Regions from separate parts of the Mesorhizobium sp. M0496 genome, predicted to be linked through region 4. Evidence: riboswitches for the same ligand, from Rfam matches in the RefSeq annotation. Region 4 holds a riboswitch; each other region holds the start of a gene.
The links. A riboswitch is a leader RNA that binds a small molecule or an ion and turns the genes downstream of it on or off. The one in region 4 is predicted to bind cobalamin.
Positions count from the first base shown of each region.

Region 1 (4,661 bases), on a different contig from region 4:
TTTGATGACGAGACAAAATTCCACCAGATGTAACGCTTCGAGCCGAGCGAGGCGCCGCCAAACAACATGAAATGTGCCCCGGTCTGCGACGACACGACGATCCCATCACCCGGCCGGAATACCAACAGCCGTTCGGCCGGGAAAACGTCGCCCGAAATCGAGACCTCGCCTTCCAGTGTGTAGATCGCTCGTTCTTCCGCATCGGCCGGGATCTTCACGCTGGCGCCTGGCGCCAGGCGCAGATCGGCATAAAGCGTCTCGGAGTCGGCCCTGACCGGGGACCGCAATCCCTGGAAATCACCAATGACGATGCGCCCGCTGACGCCTTCGGCGTCGATCTCGGGCAGCCGAAGCACTGCGGTGTTCTCGAACACCGGAGCCACTTCTTCCTTGCCGTCCGGCAATGCCAGCCATGTCTGCAGGCCGGAGATCGACATCGGCGCGCCGCGCAGTTCCTCCGGCGTACGCTCGGAATGAACGATGCCGCGGCCGGCGGTCATCAGGTTCACGTCACCGGGCTGGATGACCATTTCGGTGCCCAGCGAATCGCGATGCCTGATCCTGCCATCGAACAGATAGGTGACCGTCGACAGACCGATATGCGGATGGGGACGGACATCGAGCGCCTGGCCGGCGCGCAGGATCGCCGGGCCCATGCGGTCGAAGAAGATGAAGGGTCCGACCAGCCGCCTTTTGGCGGTCGGCAGGGCGCGGCGCACCTGGAAACCGCCAATATCCTTCGCATTCGGGATGACCATCAGTTCGATCTGGTCGCTGGCGAAGGCGTCGCCGACTTCAGGGTCTTTCCCCGGGAAGAAGCTCATGAACTCTCCTTGTCAGCGGGCAATGCCTGCCCTGGCCGCGTCAGGCAAAGCGGATCGCCGCCTTTGCCCGCAGTTTGGCCGCCACCTCTTCGCGATTGCGCGGATGCTGGTGGGTTTCGAGAGAATCGAGCAGTTCGCGCGCCGATGCCGCGATGGCTTCGACCGCGTGGTCGAAGGCATGCTGGTTCTGCTTCGAAGGCCGCGTCGTTCCGCTCAGCTTGCGGACGAACTGAAGGGCCGCATCGCGGACTTCGTCATTGGTTGCAGGCGGATCAAAATTGAACAGGGTCTTGATGTTTCTGCACATCGTTTCCGTATCTCCTCTTGTCCTGGAGCGCTTTCAATCGGGATGCGTTCTATCCTCGATCATGATCATGTCCAAAAACCGGTGAGGCAAGACCATCGTTCGGACTGCCTCAATCCGCGTCAAGCGGCTCCGTTCCAACCGGCTTGCCGTCGCGCGACAGCCTGATCTTCTCGACCTTGTCCTCGGCGGCCTTCAGCAGCCGGTCGCAATGCGCCTTCAGTGCCTCGCCGCGCTCATAGATCCGGATCGACTGGTCGAGCGGCACGTCGCCACGCTCCAGATCATCGACGATCTTCTCCAGCGCGTCGAGTGCCTGTTCGAAGCTCATCGCCTTGACGTCTTCGTTGGTCTCACCAGCCATCATTCATCCTTTCATCAGTCGCCCGACATGGGCGGCGACCGAAAATGCCAATCCCTGCAGATCGTAGCCACCCTCGAGCAGGCTGACGAGCCGGTTGCCGCTGTGGCGCGCCGCGCGCTGCATCAGCTGGCCGGTCGCCCAGTCGAAATCGTCCTCGGTCAGGTTGATCTCGGCCAGCGGATCGCGGTGGTGCGCGTCGAACCCGGCCGAAATGACGATCAGGTCGGGCGCGAAATTGTCGAGCGCCGGCAGCACGCGCGACAGGAAGGCATCGCGAAAAACCTCGCTGCCGGTCTGCGGCGCCAATGGTGCGTTAACGATATTGCCGGCGCCGGTTTCGTTTTTTGCCCCGGTGCCGGGATAAAGCGGCATCTGGTGCGTAGAGCAATAGAGCACCGACGGATCGTCCCAGAAAATATCCTGCGTGCCATTGCCGTGATGCACGTCCCAGTCGACGACGGCAACGCGCTCGACGCCGTGTTTCTTCTGCGCATAGCGCGCCGCGATTGCCGCGGTGTTGAACAGGCAGAAGCCCATCGCCGTGGTCTTTTCGGCATGATGGCCGGGTGGCCGCGCGGCGACGAAGACATTGTCGGCGCGGCCTGCAAAGACGTCGTCGACGGCGGCGTTGGCGGCACCGATCGCGGTGATCGCCGCCTGCCAGCTCTTCGGGCTGGCAGTGGTGTCTGCGTCGATGCGCGCAATCCCCTCGTCGGGAATGGCGGCCCGCACGCGGGCGACGAAATCGGCGGGATGCGCGTAGAGGATGGTGGCCTCGTCGCCTTCCGGCGCCTGGATACGATCGAGCGCGGCAAAGGCCTCGTCATCGAGCACGCGATCGATGGCGCGCAAGCGGTCCGGCCGTTCGGGGTGGCCGGGTGGCGTGAGGTGCTCGAGGAAGATCGGATGGGTGTAGAGACGAGTGGTCATCGTCCTAATCTAGTGACCCGGATCGACAAAGGCCATGCGCAGGCGGCTGATGACTGGGGAAAATCGCGCCTGCGTCCATTCGTGTCGCCGCAGGCATTGGCGTCGTCTGCGCTTCGGCGTAAGGTCCCCGCCACTGCCTGGTGCCCGTGCAAACGGGAGAATCGGGAACACGGTTGAATTCCGTGGCGTGCCCAACGCTGTAAGGGGGACCGCGCCGGTATACGCCACTGTCGATGACGGGAAGGCACCGGACGCGGGTTGATCCCGAGCCAGAAGACCGGCCTGGCAGGCATCGTCATCCGCATGGTCAGGCGGACGACATCAGAGCGACGTGCGTCCACTTGGACGCACAAAGTACGCTCTGACCGTTTGAAACTGCTGCAATCGCAAGGGGACAAGCGATGCCGGAACACATGACCGCTGCTGTTGGCAATGGATTTGAGCAGAATGCGCGCGATGCGGTGTATCGCGCTATGTTCACACGGCGTGACGTGCGCAGCCATTTCCTGCCCACCACGCTTGATGATGAGGTGCTGGCGCGGCTGCTGCTTGCCGCCCACCACGCGCCGTCGGTCGGCTTCATGCAGCCTTGGAACTTCATAGTCATTCGCGATGCCGAACGACGGGAAAGGGTGCGCGACCTGTTCCTGACGGCACGCGAGCAGGAATTGCCGGCAATTGAGGAAGACCGGCAGGCGCTTTACCGCAAGCTCAAGCTGGAAGGCATCTGCGAAAGCGCGCTCAACATCTGCATCACCTGCGACCGCCAACGCTCGAAGGGTTCGCCGTTGGGACGCTGGCACAATCCGGAGATGGACCTCTACAGCACGGTCTGCGCGGTGCAGAATTTCTGGCTGGCGGCACGCGCCGAAGGCGTCGGCGTCGGCTGGGTCAGCATCATCGAGGCGCAGGCGCTGAAAAGCCTGCTGTCAATTCCCGATCATGTGACGCCGGTCGCCTATCTCTGCGTCGGCCGCGTCTCGGAGTTCGCGCCAAAGCCCGACCTCGAAACGCATGGCTGGGGACGGCGACTGCCGCTACCGGAGCTGATCATGAGTGAGACGTTTTCCGGGCAAGGTGAAGCGTTGCTCAAATCGACCGTGGCGCGCCTCAACGCTGTTGCTGCCGCGCCGTCGAGCCTCGCTGATCAGGGTGTCGCGCCGGCCGGTCCCCAGCGCGAGCCGCCGAAGGAGGCCAGCGCCTTGTCCTTGAGTTCCCTGAACTTCGACGACGCCTCAGCCAGCCGGGCGTCCCAGGCCGGATCTGGCACCTGGCCCGCAATAGTCTTGAAGTAGACCTGCATCAGGCAAGCGATGGCGAAAGGCTCGATGAAGGCCGCCTTGAAGGCCCAGGCGAAGACGATGGCGAGCACGAAGGCCCAGCCCGCCAATTGCCCTGGCATCAGGAAAAGAATGGCGGCGGCCGGCGCCAGCATCAGCAGGAAAATGACGAACGACACGCCCCACATGATGACTGCCAGCCAGACGGCATTCTTGACCATGACCTTGCCGTTCTGGGCATAGAGCACGACGCCCTGGCGCGCCGTCTCGAACGGCGCGGACGAATTGATGCGTATGTTGTAGCCGAGGATGATCTCGTCGACATAGGTCAGCGACAGGCGGATCACTGTGTTGACGAAGGAGATCAGGCCGCTCAAGCCCGGGATCGGCAGGAAAGCGGCGATGCCGCCGAGCAGGCCGGTGATGGCGCGGATGGCGCCCTTGACCAGCTGGTCGACGACGAAAAGGATGTTGGCCTCGGCAAAACGCTGGGTCACGATATCCTTGGCGTAGGCGATCTGGTCCTGGCCGCCGGGAATGTCGCGGCCGTCGATCAGATGGACCATCACGGCGATATGGCCGGCCTTGACGACATAGAGGATGTATTCGCGGATCCAGTAAACGGCGATCGAGACGACGCCGAAACCGACCACCCCGCCCCACAGGGCAAAGGATAGCGGCCCGTCGGGATCGGTGGAGATATGGCCGACGCCATAGCCGACGCTGGCGCCCATGCCGGTCGCCATGATGTAGGCCAGCGTGATGCCGAAATAGACGATCATGCGAAAGACAATGAACGGCCAGGTCCGCATCATGATGGACACCGACCTGCCGATATCGAAATCCCACATGTCCCGAATCTCCCCCCAGAGGTGGTGCAAGAGGATGGACCCAACCCGGCGATTGTCAATTGTCGGCCGTGGCGCCGCAGGGCAACGAACTCGGGTTAACAGGTTCGC
Region 1 covers NZ_JAMYRC010000001.1:114,100-118,760, reverse strand. Annotated here, with positions in the region: gene NKI73_RS00620 (pirin family protein) at 1-824, opposite strand, end outside; gene NKI73_RS00615 (DUF2277 domain-containing protein) at 865-1,131, opposite strand; gene NKI73_RS00610 (exodeoxyribonuclease VII small subunit) at 1,241-1,492, opposite strand; gene NKI73_RS00605 (histone deacetylase family protein) at 1,496-2,422, opposite strand; cobalamin riboswitch at 2,544-2,722, shown strand; partial or broken gene bluB (5,6-dimethylbenzimidazole synthase) at 2,824-3,405, shown strand; gene NKI73_RS00595 (hypothetical protein) at 3,570-4,553, opposite strand.
Region 1: another riboswitch for cobalamin. It lies ahead of bluB (5,6-dimethylbenzimidazole synthase); the one in region 4 lies ahead of metE (5-methyltetrahydropteroyltriglutamate--homocysteine S-methyltransferase).

Region 2 (4,661 bases), on a different contig from region 4:
GCCGACCAAACATCTTTCGCAAGCGGTCAATGTCCAGCAGGGCGACGAGAATTCGCTGCTTGAGCACTATCGTCGCTTTCTCACGTTCCGGCGTGCCCATCCGTCGCTCGTCAAGGGTGACATCACCTTTATCGAAAGCGAGGGCGACACCGTTGCCTTCACCCGCCGCGCAGGCAACGAGCAGCTCGTCTGCGTCTTCAATCTGGGAGCCGGGCCAACCAAGGTTGACCTTGGCAGCCGATCGCTGCAACCTTTGCCCGGGCATGGATTTTCGGGGCAGGCAAGCAGCGGTTCCATCGAGCTTGGCGGCTACGGCGCCTGGTTCGGGCGCGTCGACTGAATTTCAAATCACTGGAGGAAACCAATGGCCGATGTCACGCTAAGGCAAGTGAAGAAGTCCTACGGCAATCTGAACATTCTCCACGGCATCGACCTCGATATCAAGTCGGGCGAATTCATCGTCTTTGTCGGTCCGTCGGGCTGCGGCAAGTCGACATTGCTGAGGTCGATCGCCGGGCTCGAGGAAATCACCTCCGGCGAGCTCAGAATAGCCGGCGAGGTCGTGAACGACGTGCCGCCATCCAAGCGGGGCATCGCCATGGTGTTCCAGTCCTACGCGCTGTACCCGCACATGACCGTTTACGACAACATGGCGTTCTCGATGAAGATCGGGAAGGAGAACAAGGCCGAGATCGACCGGCGCGTGCGCCAGGCGGCGGAAATCCTGCAGCTGACCAAATATCTCGACCGCTTGCCCAAGGCGATGTCGGGCGGACAGCGCCAGCGCGTCGCTATCGGCCGCGCCATCGTGCGCAATCCGAAAGTGTTCCTGTTCGACGAGCCGCTGTCGAACCTTGACGCCGCACTTCGCGTTGCCACCCGCATCGAGATCGCCAAGCTCAAGGAATCGATGCCCGCCACGACCATGATCTACGTCACCCACGACCAGGTCGAGGCGATGACGCTGGCCGACCGCATCGTTGTGCTCAAGGACGGCCATATCGAACAGGTCGGCACGCCGATGGATCTCTACAAGAAGCCCGGCAATCTGTTCGTCGCCCAGTTCATCGGCTCGCCGGCCATGAACATCCTGCCCGCGACCATCGACAAGACCGGAAATCCGACTGTCGTCAGCCATGTCGGCGGGCGCAAGGCAACCGTGCCGATCACGACGCCTGCTTCGGCAAAGGGCGCCGCAGTGAGCTTCGGCGTGCGGCCGGAGGATTTGATCATCGCCAGCGGTGCGGACTATCTGTTCGAAGGGACGGTCGACTATGTCGAGCAGCTCGGCGAGGTTCAGCTTGTCTATGTCGACATCGGCCGCGCCGACCTGCCGTTGGTGACCAAGCTGCCTGGTAATGTCGAAGTCAAGCGTGGCTCGACATTGCGCTTGAGCGCCAATGGCGAAGACCTGCATATCTTCGATACGGATGGGCGGTCCTTCGCGCTTCACGAAGCGGAAGCAAAGGCAGCCTGATACGGAACCATCTCGACGGTCAAAAAAAGAGCGGCGGGCAAGGCCCACCGCTCTTTTCTGGACATCGGCTTCGGCTGTTAGCGACCGAAGAGGTTCCGGTCGCTGCCCTGAGGGGCGGACTTCGATACATCGCCCGACGAATTGAGCAGCTTGTAGATGGGCGATTCGCTCTTGCGGATCGAGCCCGTATGCGAAGTGTCGACGTTGACGGTCGCCTGCTTGTTGATGTCGGTTCCGCCAACGTTGTCGTTGCGGGCATAGGCGCTGCCGGCGGCAATCAGAACAGCGGCGGCAGTAAGAACAATCTTCTTCATTTTTGATACTCCGTATTTTCGAATTCGATGCGGCGGGTTAACCCGCCGCATCGCTGTCTGATGTTGGTTTGGTCGGATGTTAGTTGTTGCCGAACAGATTGCGGTCGCTGCCATGGTTGACAGGCGCCTGCGTGGCCGGCTCCGACTTCTGGGTGGAAGCCGTGTACGAGCTGTCGGTGGCGGTGGTGGCAGGCTGGTTGGCGCCGTTGGAGCCAAAGTTGTCGCTGCCTGCGAAGGCGCTACCCGAGATGGCGAGAACCGCAGCGGCAGCAAGAATGATCTTCTTCATTTCAAGTCTCCTGATTTCTGAATTTCGCCAGAGCGGCGGGCAAGCCCGCCGTCTGCCGGTAATCGGCTTTTAGTTGTTGCCGAAGAGATTACGGTCGCTGCCCTGGGCAGGCGTCTGAGCAGCCGGTTCCGACTTCTTGACCGAAGCCGTGGACGAGCTGTCGACAGCAGTGGCTGCCGCGGCGTTCGAACCGTAGTGGTCGCTACCATTAGCGAAGGCGCTGCCCGAAATCGCCAGAAGGACGGCGGCAGTGAGAATGATCTTTTTCATTTTATGTACTCCAGTATTTTTCCCGTCCGTCTAGCGGCGTGTCTTGGGAAGAAATCGCGTCGTTCGGACAGCCCCGATGTGGGAGGGCATCCTCGCCTTTTCCAATCACGAAGTTGTTTCGTGTGGACCATGAGTCCGCCACTTGAAATTGTGCCAAGGGCTTCTACACACCACTTTTTACTTATATTTTTCAATGATTTAAGAAAAACCGCCCGCTTGATCACCAACTGTTTCGAAGGTCCGGCGTTCACACCGTCCTGCACGCACCGTCAACAGAAACGAACCGTTCGGTTCGATTTTAGAAAGAGCTAATAGTCACTTTTCGAAACTGTTAACTTTTTTGGCCCCGGGTGAGGGGTCGGTTTCGAGGAGATTGCAGATGGAAATGGCCGCCGCGGAGATAGGATTTCAGCTCTGCAATCGCCAACCGGAACGTTTCGCATCCGTGTCGCGCCGCATGGATACGATGTCGTTTTCATGCCGATGGCGCGCCCGCGATCGTGGTTAGATCATATCATCTCAGGTGCCGCTTCGTGACGACGAGGCGGAGAATTGGGAAGCCGGTCAGAATCCGGCGCTGCCCCCGCAACGGTGGTGGAGTTCAAGTCGCAACGGGAGACCACTGGGCAACTGCCTGGGAAGGTGTCGCGATGGTCCGCAAGGACAACTCCAGAGCCCGGAAACCAGCCCGAGATCATTGAACTCGACTGATCGCGGTGGGCGGTCAAGAGGTGGATAGTGCATGTCCGGCGCATCGCCGGCCTGCGTCCAATCCTTCCTCCGTCACCACCAGTTCAGTCCTTAGAAACGAGGACAGGACATGGAAACTCGCAACGACATGCTGAGGCTCTTGAACAGCCGCCGGCAAGGCTTTTCGCTAGAACAGCCCTTCTACACCGATCCGGACTACTTCAAGCTCGACATGGAGCTGATCTGGTATCGCGACTGGCTGTTCATTGGCCACGATTGCGAGCTGCCGAAGCCGGGCAGCTACATCACGGTGCAGATCGGTGACTATCCGGTCGTCCTTGTCCGCGACCAGCAAGGCAAGATCAACGCCTTCCACAATTCCTGCCGCCATCGCGGCAGCCGCGTCTGCAATACCGAGAGGGGTACGGCGGCAAAGCTCGTCTGCCCCTATCACCAGTGGACCTATGAACTCGATGGCCGCCTGCTGTTTGCCCGCCAGATGGCCGACGGTTTCGACAAGAGCGAGTTCAGCCTGAAGCCGGTCGCCTGCGAGAGCGTCGGCGGCTACATCTTCATCTGCCTGGCCAGGGAGCCCGCCGATTTCGCGCCGATGCGGGCGATGATCGAACCTTATCTTTTGCCGCACCGGTTGCGCGAAGCAAAGATCGCCTTCGAGAGTACGATCATCGAGAAGGGCAACTGGAAGCTGGTCTGGGAAAACAATCGCGAGTGCTATCACTGCGTCGCCAATCATCCCGAGCTGTGCAAGACCTTCCCCGAGGCGCCGACCGTAACCGGCGTCAACGGCGCCGACAGTGACCCCGAAATGGTCGCGCATTGGGCCAAATGCGAGGCATCAGGCCTGCCGAGCAAATTTCGCATCGATCCGGCCGGACAGTACCGCGCCACCCGCGCGCCGTTGCTGCGCGATGCCGTCAGCTACACCATGACCGGCAAGCGGGCGGTGAAGAAGAACCTCTCCGACACTGTCTCCGCCGACCGGATCGGCACCTTGATGCACTATCACTACCCGACGACCTGGAACCACATCCTCATCGATCACGCGGTGACGTTCCGGGTGCTGCCGATCAGCGCCACGGAAACGGCGGTGACGACGAAGTGGCTGGTGCACAAGGATGCGGTCGAGGGGGTCGACTACACCATCGACGATCTCACCCATGTCTGGACCGAGACCAACGACCAGGACCGTCGCATCGTCGAGGAAAACGCCTTCGGCATCCTGTCGCCCGCCTATGAACCAGGCCCCTATTCGGAGCTGCATGAGGGTGGCGTGATCCAGTTCGTCGAATGGTACGCGTCGTTCATCGGCCCGCGCCTCGCCGAAGGCGGCCGGCCGACCCTGCGCAGCGTCGCCTAGCGCATGTCGCCCAAAATGCGCAGCGGCCTTGGGATCATGCACAAAACAAAAGAGATAAGAGGATGAATGCGATGACGGATCTTGGCCTCTATCGCCATCTCGACCAGATGACGCCCTGGAACGACCGGCTGCAGGTGCTAGAAGTGATCGGCGTCAGCGACGAAGCGCCTGACGTCAAGACCTTCACCTTCCGCTCCGACAACCAGACCTGGTTTCGCTACAAGCCGGGCCAGTTCTTGACGC
Region 2 covers NZ_JAMYRC010000005.1:167,605-172,265, forward strand. Annotated here, with positions in the region: gene bglA (beta-galactosidase BglA) at 1-340, shown strand, start outside; gene NKI73_RS07810 (ABC transporter ATP-binding protein) at 365-1,477, shown strand; gene NKI73_RS07815 (DUF680 domain-containing protein) at 1,555-1,791, opposite strand; gene NKI73_RS07820 (DUF680 domain-containing protein) at 1,871-2,080, opposite strand; gene NKI73_RS07825 (DUF680 domain-containing protein) at 2,150-2,350, opposite strand; cobalamin riboswitch at 2,855-3,056, shown strand; gene NKI73_RS07830 (aromatic ring-hydroxylating oxygenase subunit alpha) at 3,171-4,418, shown strand; gene NKI73_RS07835 (FAD-binding oxidoreductase) at 4,490-4,661, shown strand, end outside.
Region 2: another riboswitch for cobalamin. It lies ahead of NKI73_RS07830 (aromatic ring-hydroxylating oxygenase subunit alpha); the one in region 4 lies ahead of metE (5-methyltetrahydropteroyltriglutamate--homocysteine S-methyltransferase).

Region 3 (4,661 bases), on a different contig from region 4:
CGGACTGGCGCGGAGACGCGCGCGGCGCGACACCGAAGCGCTCGCTGTCATAGCGCGGCATCGAGGTGTGGATCATCTCCACCGCGCAACAGGCGAGACCAAATGTCATGAACATCAGCGAACCGCTGCGTGCCCAGGTGATCAGCGCTTCCGTCGAGGTGACGAGAAAGCCCTTGTCGGCCAGCTCGTTGTTGATTTCGAGGAAGAAGGGATCGTCCTGCCCCACCGGCCTGCCGGTGTTGGGATCGATGATACCTTTGGGCTTCGGCGCGACGAGGGTGCCTGAACTGTCGTTCAATCCCATTCCAGCGCTCCTTTTTTCCATTCATAGGCAAAGCCGATGGTCAGCACCGCCAAAAATACCATCATCGACCAGAAGCCGAGCATGCCGATCTTCGAGAACGACACCGCCCACGGGAACAGGAAGGCTACTTCCAGGTCGAAGATGATGAACAGGATCGACACCAGGTAGAAGCGGATGTCGAATTTCATGCGGGCGTCGTCGAACGAGTTGAAACCGCACTCGTAGGCGGAAAGCTTTTCGGGATCGGGGTTGCGGTAAGCCACCAGGAAGGGTGCGGCCAGCAGCGCCAGGCCGACAACCAGCGCCACGCCGATGAACAGGACGATGGGCAGATACGAACTTAGAAGTGCGTTCATACTCGGCTTTCCGTTGGCGCCAATCCACGTTGATTACAGCACCGGACCCTAATGCGGAAGCGTGACAGTTTAACCGCTGAACCGTTTTAAGGGCCTATGCTGCAACGCGGCGAGGGTTAGCGCAGCACTTCCAGCGAAGCAAGTCAAACCTTGTTCAAAACACAGTGCTGGACGGCATATCGCGGCAAACTGGTCCGATCCGCTCCTGTTTGATTTCCTTCGCTTTTTACTCCACTTTTCTCTCCTGACATGGTTGCCGCCAAAACCCTGCTAGCATGAACCGGAATCACCCATCAAATCGCCCTCAGAGTGACGCCTGCATGAAGGAAAAGATCTCGCTCCCCATGGCCCGGCGCATTGCGCTTGCCGCCCAAGGGTTTCTCGATCCCCGCCCGACCGGCACACCGAACCGCCGGCACTTCGCCCGCGTATTGGCCCGCACCGGCCTGCTGCAGATCGATTCCGTCAGCGCGGTGGTGCGCGCTCATTATATGCCGCTCTATTCGCGCCTTGGCCCCTACCCGTTCGCTTTGCTCGACAATGCCGCGGTCACGCGCAAGCGCACGGTGTTCGAATATTGGGCGCACGAGGCTTCCTTTCTGCCGGTCGAGACTTACCCGCTGATGCGTTGGCGCATGCAACGCGCCGAGCGCGGCGACGAGATGTATCTGGGTCTCGCCAAATGGGGCCGCGAGCACGCAGCCTATATCGAAGAGATCTACCGCCAGGTCGCCGAGCGTGGCCCGATCGCCGCCTCCGCGCTCGAGGGCCAGAAGGGCTCGGGTGGTTGGTGGGGCTGGAGCCATGCCAAGCATGCCTTCGAATGGCTGTTCTGGGCCGGTCGCATCACCACGGCGCACCGTCGTGGTTTCGAGCGCTTCTATGACCTGCCCGAGCGCGTGCTGCCGCAGGCGATCCTCGATCTACCGATTCCCGCCGCCGAGGACGCGCACCGTGAATTGCTGCGCATTTCCGCCCGTGCCCACGGCATCGCGACATCAGGCGATTTGCGCGATTATTTCCGCCTGTCGCCGGCCGATATGAAAGGCCGGCTGGAGGAACTGGTTGAAACAGGCGAGTTGCTGCCGGTGCGCGTCGAAGGTTGGGACAAGCCGGCTTATCTTCATAGAGACGCCCGTGTGCCGCGCAAGATCGAGGCCCGCGCCCTGATGGCGCCGTTCGATCCGGTCGTCTTCGAGCGGTCGCGCACGGAGCGGCTGTTCGATTTCCACTACCGCATCGAGATCTACACGTCGGCCGACAAGCGGCAATACGGCTATTATGTCCTGCCGTTCCTGCTCGGCGACAGGATCGTGGCGCGCGTCGATCTGAAGGCCGACCGGCCTGCCGGCATCCTGCGCGTCCATGCGGCCTATGCCGAGCCCAAAGCGCCGCCACAGACTGCCGCTCAGCTCTACCAGGAACTGAAGCAGATGCAGGGCTGGCTCGGCCTCGAACGCATCGAGGTGACCCCGGCCGGTGACTTGGGTCCGGCGTTGGCCGACCTGACCGTGTCGTAAGCTCGCGTTGACACCGCCGCCTGCAAAAGCCTAAATCCGATACAGACGGTCTCTTCTCTTCAACGAGAGGAGCCAAGAGGGAATGCGGTGCGGGACGAAATCCCAAATCCGCGGCTGTCCCCGCAACTGTAAGCGAAGAGCCAAGGCCGAAAGCCACTGGGAGTTCCCGGGAAGGCGGCTACCCAAGGCGATGACCCGCGAGCCAGGAGACCTGCCGTCTGCGACTAAGAATCCGATCGCCCGGCGGGTTTCCGGGCAAGGAGCACGATCTTTGGACCATGACAGCAGTTTTTCGGCTGGCACAGCGGATGTTTCGTCCGGCCATGATGATGCGTTGGCCGGCGTCACCGTCATCGTCTGCGCCTCCTGCCGCGATGAAACCGGCTCCGACGCCCATCCCCGCGCCGGCGAACTGCTGGCGGACGACACGCGCCGCGCCGCATCGGGCGACAATATTCGCATCCGCAGCGTTGAATGCCTCGGCAATTGCAAGCGCCGTCTCAGCGCCGCCATCCTGCGCGACGGTTGCTGGAGCTACGTCTTTGGCGATCTGACCACGACCAGCGGCAGCGATCTCGTCACCGGCGCAAAACTCTTCGCCACCTCGACGGACGGTCTCATTCCATGGCGCGGCCGTCCCGATAGCCTGAAGCGCGGCCTTGTTGCCCGCATCCCTCCGCTCGACCTGTTGAAGGACTTGAAATGACCGCTCCAGATTCGTCTGCCAACCTCTCCCGCGTTCCCTGCACCGTCGTCACCGGTTTCCTCGGCGCCGGCAAGACGACGCTGGTCCGCCATCTCCTGGAAAACGCCGGCGGCAAGCGCATTGCCATCATCGTCAACGAATTCGGCGACATCGGCATCGACGGCGAGATCCTGAAAGGCTGCGGCATCGACACCTGTCCGGAGGAAAACATCGTCGAACTGGCCAATGGCTGCATCTGCTGCACCGTCGCCGATGATTTCGTCCCGGCGCTCGACCAGATCCTGTCGCTGACGCCAAAGGTCGACCACATCCTGATCGAGACTTCCGGCCTGGCTTTGCCCAAGCCGCTGGTCCAGGCTTTCCAGTGGCCGAGCGTGAAGAGCCGCGTCACCGTCGATGGCGTCATTGCCGTGGTCGACGGGCCGGCATTGGCCGAAGGACGCGTCGCCAACGACATGGACGCCTTGCAGGCGCAGCGCGCTCAGGATGAGACGCTCGACCACGACGATCCGGTCGAGGAGGTGTTCGAGGATCAGATCGCCTGCGCCGACCTGATCATCCTGTCCAAAAGCGACCTGATGGACGCCGCCGGCACTGCCCGCGCCAACGCCATCATTGGCGAACACTCCGCCCGCGCGGTGAAGATCGTGCCGACGTCGCATGGCAAGGTCGATCCTTCCGTACTGCTCGGGCTCGGTCTCGCAGTCGAGGACGACATCGAAAACCGCAAGTCCCATCATGACGGCGCCTTCGACCATGAGCATGACGACTTCGACACGTTCATCGTCGACATTGCCTCGATCGCCAATCCCGATGAGCTTGCAAAGCGCGTCGCCGCCGCCGCCGAAGAAGAGAACGTGCTGCGCGTAAAGGGCTTCGTCGAGGTCGGCGGCAAGCCGATGCGGCTCTTGCTGCAGGCCGTCGGGCCGCGCGTCAACCACTACTATGATCGCGCCTGGACGGCGCAGGACGACCGCCGCTCGCGCCTCGTTGTCATCGGCCTCAAGGGGCTGAACCGCCCGGCGATCGAGCGTATACTTGCCGGCTGATTTCGGACACGGGTTGCGATGCACATCCTAACCACGACATCCGCCTCGCTCGACGATCTCGCCGAGCCGGTCGATCTGCGGCAGACGCCGGCGGATATCGTGGCCCTGTCCTTCACCGACAGCGACCTCGCCGGCCTTGCGGCCGCGTGGAAGGCCGACGCCGGCCGGCTGCCCTCGATGCGGCTGGCCGCCCTGCGTGATCTGCGCCATCCCATGTCCGTCGACCTCTGGGTCGACAGCGTCGCCCGCCACGCCAAGATCATCCTCGTCCGCATCCTCGGCGGCTACGACTGGTGGCGCTACGGCTGCGACCAGCTTGCCTCGATCGCTCGCGAACGCGGCATAAAACTGGCTCTGCTGCCCGGCGAGAGCCATGACGAGGACCTAAGGCTGATCGAAGCCTCGACGCTGCCGCGCGAGGAGCTTGACGGCCTGCTCGATTATTTCCGCGAGGGCGGCCCGGCGAATATGAGCGCGCTGGTGCAAAGGTTGGCGCGGCTGGCGGGACAGGATGAGCCTGTCGTCGAGCCGGTCGCGGTCCCGAAGGCTGGGTTTTACGAGCCCGCACGCGGAGTCGTGGAGAAGGCGGACGCATCGAATGTTGGCGTTCCTTCACACCCCCCTCTGTCCTGCCGGACATCTCCCCCGCAAGGGGGGAGATCGGATTTCATCAAAGCCGGCGCTTCTCTCGCTGAGGCATCTACAACCTCGACAATTGGCGAAACC
Region 3 covers NZ_JAMYRC010000023.1:41,305-45,965, forward strand. Annotated here, with positions in the region: gene NKI73_RS19535 (NuoB/complex I 20 kDa subunit family protein) at 1-304, opposite strand, end outside; gene NKI73_RS19540 (NADH-quinone oxidoreductase subunit A) at 295-660, opposite strand; gene NKI73_RS19545 (winged helix-turn-helix domain-containing protein) at 981-2,180, shown strand; cobalamin riboswitch at 2,210-2,413, shown strand; gene NKI73_RS19550 (DUF1636 family protein) at 2,452-2,886, shown strand; gene cobW (cobalamin biosynthesis protein CobW) at 2,883-3,935, shown strand; gene NKI73_RS19560 (cobaltochelatase subunit CobN) at 3,954-4,661, shown strand, end outside.
Region 3: another riboswitch for cobalamin. It lies ahead of NKI73_RS19550 (DUF1636 family protein); the one in region 4 lies ahead of metE (5-methyltetrahydropteroyltriglutamate--homocysteine S-methyltransferase).

Region 4 (4,661 bases):
CAAGCCGAAGTTGGCCCGTCCCGTCCTGTTGTCTCAGCCGCAGACCAGCGCTTCAACACGGCGGCCCAGCAGCCACATAGGAGTCTTATCGCAATTTCCAACCGCGGTGCGACTGTCAATTCTGATCAGCCCAAGACAGGCGGGCTTTCGGCGGCCCTGGAGTGCGTCGTGGAGCGTTCCGGCGCGGTCTGGGTAGGTTTTTCCGAGCATCTGGGCGACGGGGATACGCAACAGGTGCCCCTCGTGCAGCGTGGCAAAGGTCAAATCGGGTGGCTCGATGGGCCGGCAGCGGACTATTCTCGGTACTATCAAGGTTTTGCAAATTCAATATTGTGGCCGGCGCTCCACTCGCTGCCGGACCGGATCTCAGGCTCGGAAGAGGATTATAAAAGTTATCGCGACGTCAATGCCTTCATGGCGCGCGCGGTGTCCGAATTGGGAGATAACGCAGTCTACTGGGTTCATGACTACCATTTCCTGCCGCTCGGCGCTGATTTGCACAGACTCGGCATTGACCGGCCGATCGGCCATTTCCTGCATACGCCATGGCCCGAGTCTGACATGATGGAGCGCGTGCCCAATTCTGGCGAGCTAATGAAATGTATGCTCGAGTATGATCTGCTCGGTTTCCAGACCGACCGTGATGTGAGCAATTTCCTCGCCTGTGTCCAATCTCATTTGGGGCTGGAGAGCAAGAACGGGGTCGTTTTCTCGGACCATGGCCAGACGCAATGCCAAAATTTTCCTATAGGTATCGATCCGAAGCAATTCGAACAGTGTGCCGCAGATTCGCTTGAGGCGCAGAAAGCCTACATTTCGCAGTTGAAACTTGGCGGAGCAAAGCTAGTTATCGGCGTCGATCGGCTCGACTACACCAAGGGCATCGACAATCGGATTAAAGCTTTCGATCTGCTGGCAGTCGAGCCGCAACGTGTCTCGCTCTTGCAAATCGCAACTCCCTCACGTGGCGACATCCAAGCGTACAGCGAATATCGGCGCGACGTCGAAAGACTCGTCAATCAAGTCAACAACCGGCATGGCACGGACGAGTGGATGCCGATTATCTATGAGAACAGGTCGTTCACCCAAGCTGAGATAGCGGGTCTTTACAGAGCCGCGCGTGTTTGCGTTGTGACGCCGTTGCGCGATGGCATGAATCTTGTGGCGAAAGAATACATTGCTGCACAAGATCCGAGCGACCCTGGCGTTCTGGTGTTATCGAAGTTTGCCGGCGCGGCCGAAGACTTCGGCGAGGACGCCCTACTGGTAAATCCGAGGCTCTCCGACGAGATAGCTACCGCGATCTCAAGAGCGGCCAGCATGCCGCGCGAAGAACGCATCCAACGCTGGCGGAGGATGATGGACAAACTTGAAGCGTATACGATCCACCATTGGTCAGCGGACTTCGTTCGGCAACTGGACAGCAGCCGGGTTACGGTCCCTGCGGATCACTTCCACTATGTTGGCTTGGGCTGGATCAGCGAGGCCCAAATGCCTTCGTATCGGACCGAGCCAGAATTGCACACCGCGCTGACGCGTGCACTGGATAAAAACTGGGTCCTGCCGATCGTATGATGCAGAATATGAAGCACGCGAGCTTTGCCTGCATTTGCGCATCCCTCAATGCCGAGCGCTTGGAGAGAGAGATACTTATCCTGACCGCCTGAATGCGGCTTAAGCGGCTTATCGGGACCACAGTCGGGCTTTGCATCAGACCCTTGAGCCAGGCTCCGTCAGTGTGGTCTCTTGCCGCCGAGCGGAGTCATCACGATTGCCTAGTCACCCGTGATGACGACTGGCGTGCCAATTCCCCTCGGACCACGGGTTGGCGCTCACTCCGAGAAAACCGCTTCTACCACGCACGCACGGCTTGCGGCCGCATCGTTAAACATCGCCACCAATGCGATCTTCTGCATTCTAATGACGTTGTCACGCGCTTGAAGTCTTGTCCGAAATCCTTCATCGGCGACCTGCGAGGGATGTCGCAGCCCGACAGGGATCCATTAGTTGGACAATGGTGGCAGCGGAGCAGCGCCGCCAATGGGCGACTGAATATTTCACAATGTTAGACAAGCGTAAAAGCGAAATCACATAACGACATAAACATTTCGTTATGCGTCATTGACAAAAGAGCGGACTGCTGTGATTATCTGCGTGTCGTGGTTCTCGCGTGCGGCGCTGCCGCAGCGGAGCTAAGAGGGAAGCCGGTGCAATGCCGGCGCTGCCCCCGCAACTGTTAGCGGCGAGCCAACCCCACTCATGTCACTGAGGCGAATACCCTCAGGAAGACGGGTAGAGGCTATGACCCCGCGAGCCAGGAGACCTGCCACGGCGAATTACGTCCACGGGCGGGGTGTCTCGGTGGCCGCTGCAAGCCGGCGTTCGTGCCGGCCTGCTAGCGCCTTCCTTGTCATCGACGCCCCAACCATCGGGGTATGACATGACTGACTCTCAGGAAATTCCTGTAGCAACGCTCGGCGTGCCGCGCTTCGGTCGTCGGCGAGAACTGAAATTCGCGCTTGAAAGCTACTGGTCCGGAACATCGTCCGCTGGCGACCTTCTCACGACGTCGAAGGCGCTCCGTGCCGCTAGCTGGGAAGAGCAGCGTGATCGCGGCGTGTCGAAAATACCGTCAAACGACTTCTCGCTTTACGACCATGTGCTCGACACCGCAGCCATGGTCGGCGCCATTCCCTCCCGTTACGGCTGGAATAGCGGCGAGGTCCCACTTGACATCTACTTCGCAATGGCGCGCGGCAACCAGGGCCAGACGGAGGATTGTGCACACGCTGGTCACCAGGAGGCGGCTCATGGGCTCGGTGTAACCGCGATGGAAATGACCAAGTGGTTTGACACAAACTACCACTACATTGTGCCGGAACTCGATGATGATCAGACGTTCGCCCTCTCGTCAACGAAGCCGGTCGATTACTTCCTCGAGGCTAAAGCTCTCGGCATTCACACACGCCCAGTCATCCTTGGACCCATCACCTTCCTCAAGCTGGCGAAATCGCCTGCCGAAGGGTTCGATCCTATCGCGCTCCTACCGCGGCTGCTGCCCGTTTACGAGCAACTCCTGCAGAGGCTGAAGCTGTCGGGAGCCGACTGGGTGCAGATCGATGAGCCAGCGCTTGTCCTCGATCTGAACCCGAACGAACGAGCTGCGTTCGAATTCGCCTATGGCCAGCTGTCGAAAGCCGCGCCCGAGCTGAAGATCATGCTGGCTACGTATTTCGGGTCGCTGGGAGACAATCTCGAAACCGCGGTTTCTCTGCCCCTGGCCGGGCTGCATATTGATCTCGTGCGCGCTCCCGAGCAGCTGGAAACGGTGGGTCGGCTCGCTCCGAAGGATCTGGTGCTCTCGCTTGGCTTGATCGACGGCCGCAACGTCTGGCGTGCGAACCTGCCCGCCATTCTCGACCGCATCAAACCGATCGTCGCCGGCTGGCCCTTGGACCGCGTCGAGATCGCGCCTTCTTGCTCGATGCTGCATGTGCCGATCGACCTGCGCATGGAGACGGAACTCGACGCCGACATCAGGTCGTGGCTCGCCTTCGCGGCCCAGAAGACCGACGAATTGGTGTTGCTGGCCCAGGCCCTGTCCCAAGGCAGAGATGCGGTGGCTGGCGCGTTGAAAGCGTCTGCCGAGGCTGCCGCCACGCGCGTGACATCCACGAGGATTCATGACCCGCTTGTTCAGGGGCGGATCGCTAGCATTGAGGACAGCGCGAAGCGACGAGAGAGCGCTTTTGGCGAGCGCTCCAGAGTCCAAGCCGGCTCACTCGGGCTGCCGCCGTTCCCGACGACGACCATCGGGTCCTTCCCGCAGACGCCGCAGGTACGCAAGGCGCGGGCCGCTCATGTGAAAGGCCAGCTGAGCTATGTCGACTACGAGATGTTCCTGAAGAAGGAGATCGAGGCTGCAATTCGCTGGCAGGAAGAGATCGGGCTGGACGTGCTGGTGCACGGTGAGTTCGAGCGAAACGACATGGTACAGCATTTCGGCGAGCAGTTGTCCGGCTTCGCGCTCACACAGCATGCCTGGGTACAAAGCTATGGGTCGCGCTACGTGCGTCCCCCCATCATTTTCGGCGACGTATCGAGGCGCAATCCGATGACAGTGCGCTGGTGGCAATTCGCCCAGTCGCTTACGGAAAAGCCCGTGAAGGGAATGCTCACAGGCCCAGTCACCATTCTCAATTGGTCTTTTGTTCGCGACGACGTACCCCGCTCCGAAGCCTGCCGCCAGATCGCGCTCGCCATCCGCGACGAAGTGACGGATCTCGAAAGGTCCGGCGCAAGGATGGTCCAGATCGATGAGGCCGCGTTTCGCGAAGGATTGCCACTGCGCCAATCTGGCTGGAAAGTCTATCTCGACTGGGCTGTCGAATGCTTCCGGATCGCTTCAACGGGTGTAAAGGACGCGACTCAAATTCATACCCACATGTGCTATTCGGAGTTCAACGAGATCATTCACGCGATCGCTGGAATGGATGCGGATGTCATTTCGATTGAGACGTCGCGCTCGAAGATGGAACTGTTGGACGCCTTCACGAGCTCCAAATATCCGAACGAAATCGGTCCCGGCGTTTATGATATTCACTCACCACGCGTCCCGGAAGCCGGCGAGATTTCGGACTTAGTCATGCTTGCCCGCGAGC
Region 4 covers NZ_JAMYRC010000032.1:18,967-23,627, reverse strand. Annotated here, with positions in the region: gene NKI73_RS23650 (alpha,alpha-trehalose-phosphate synthase (UDP-forming)) at 1-1,575, shown strand, start outside; cobalamin riboswitch at 2,144-2,345, shown strand; gene metE (5-methyltetrahydropteroyltriglutamate--homocysteine S-methyltransferase) at 2,441-4,661, shown strand, end outside.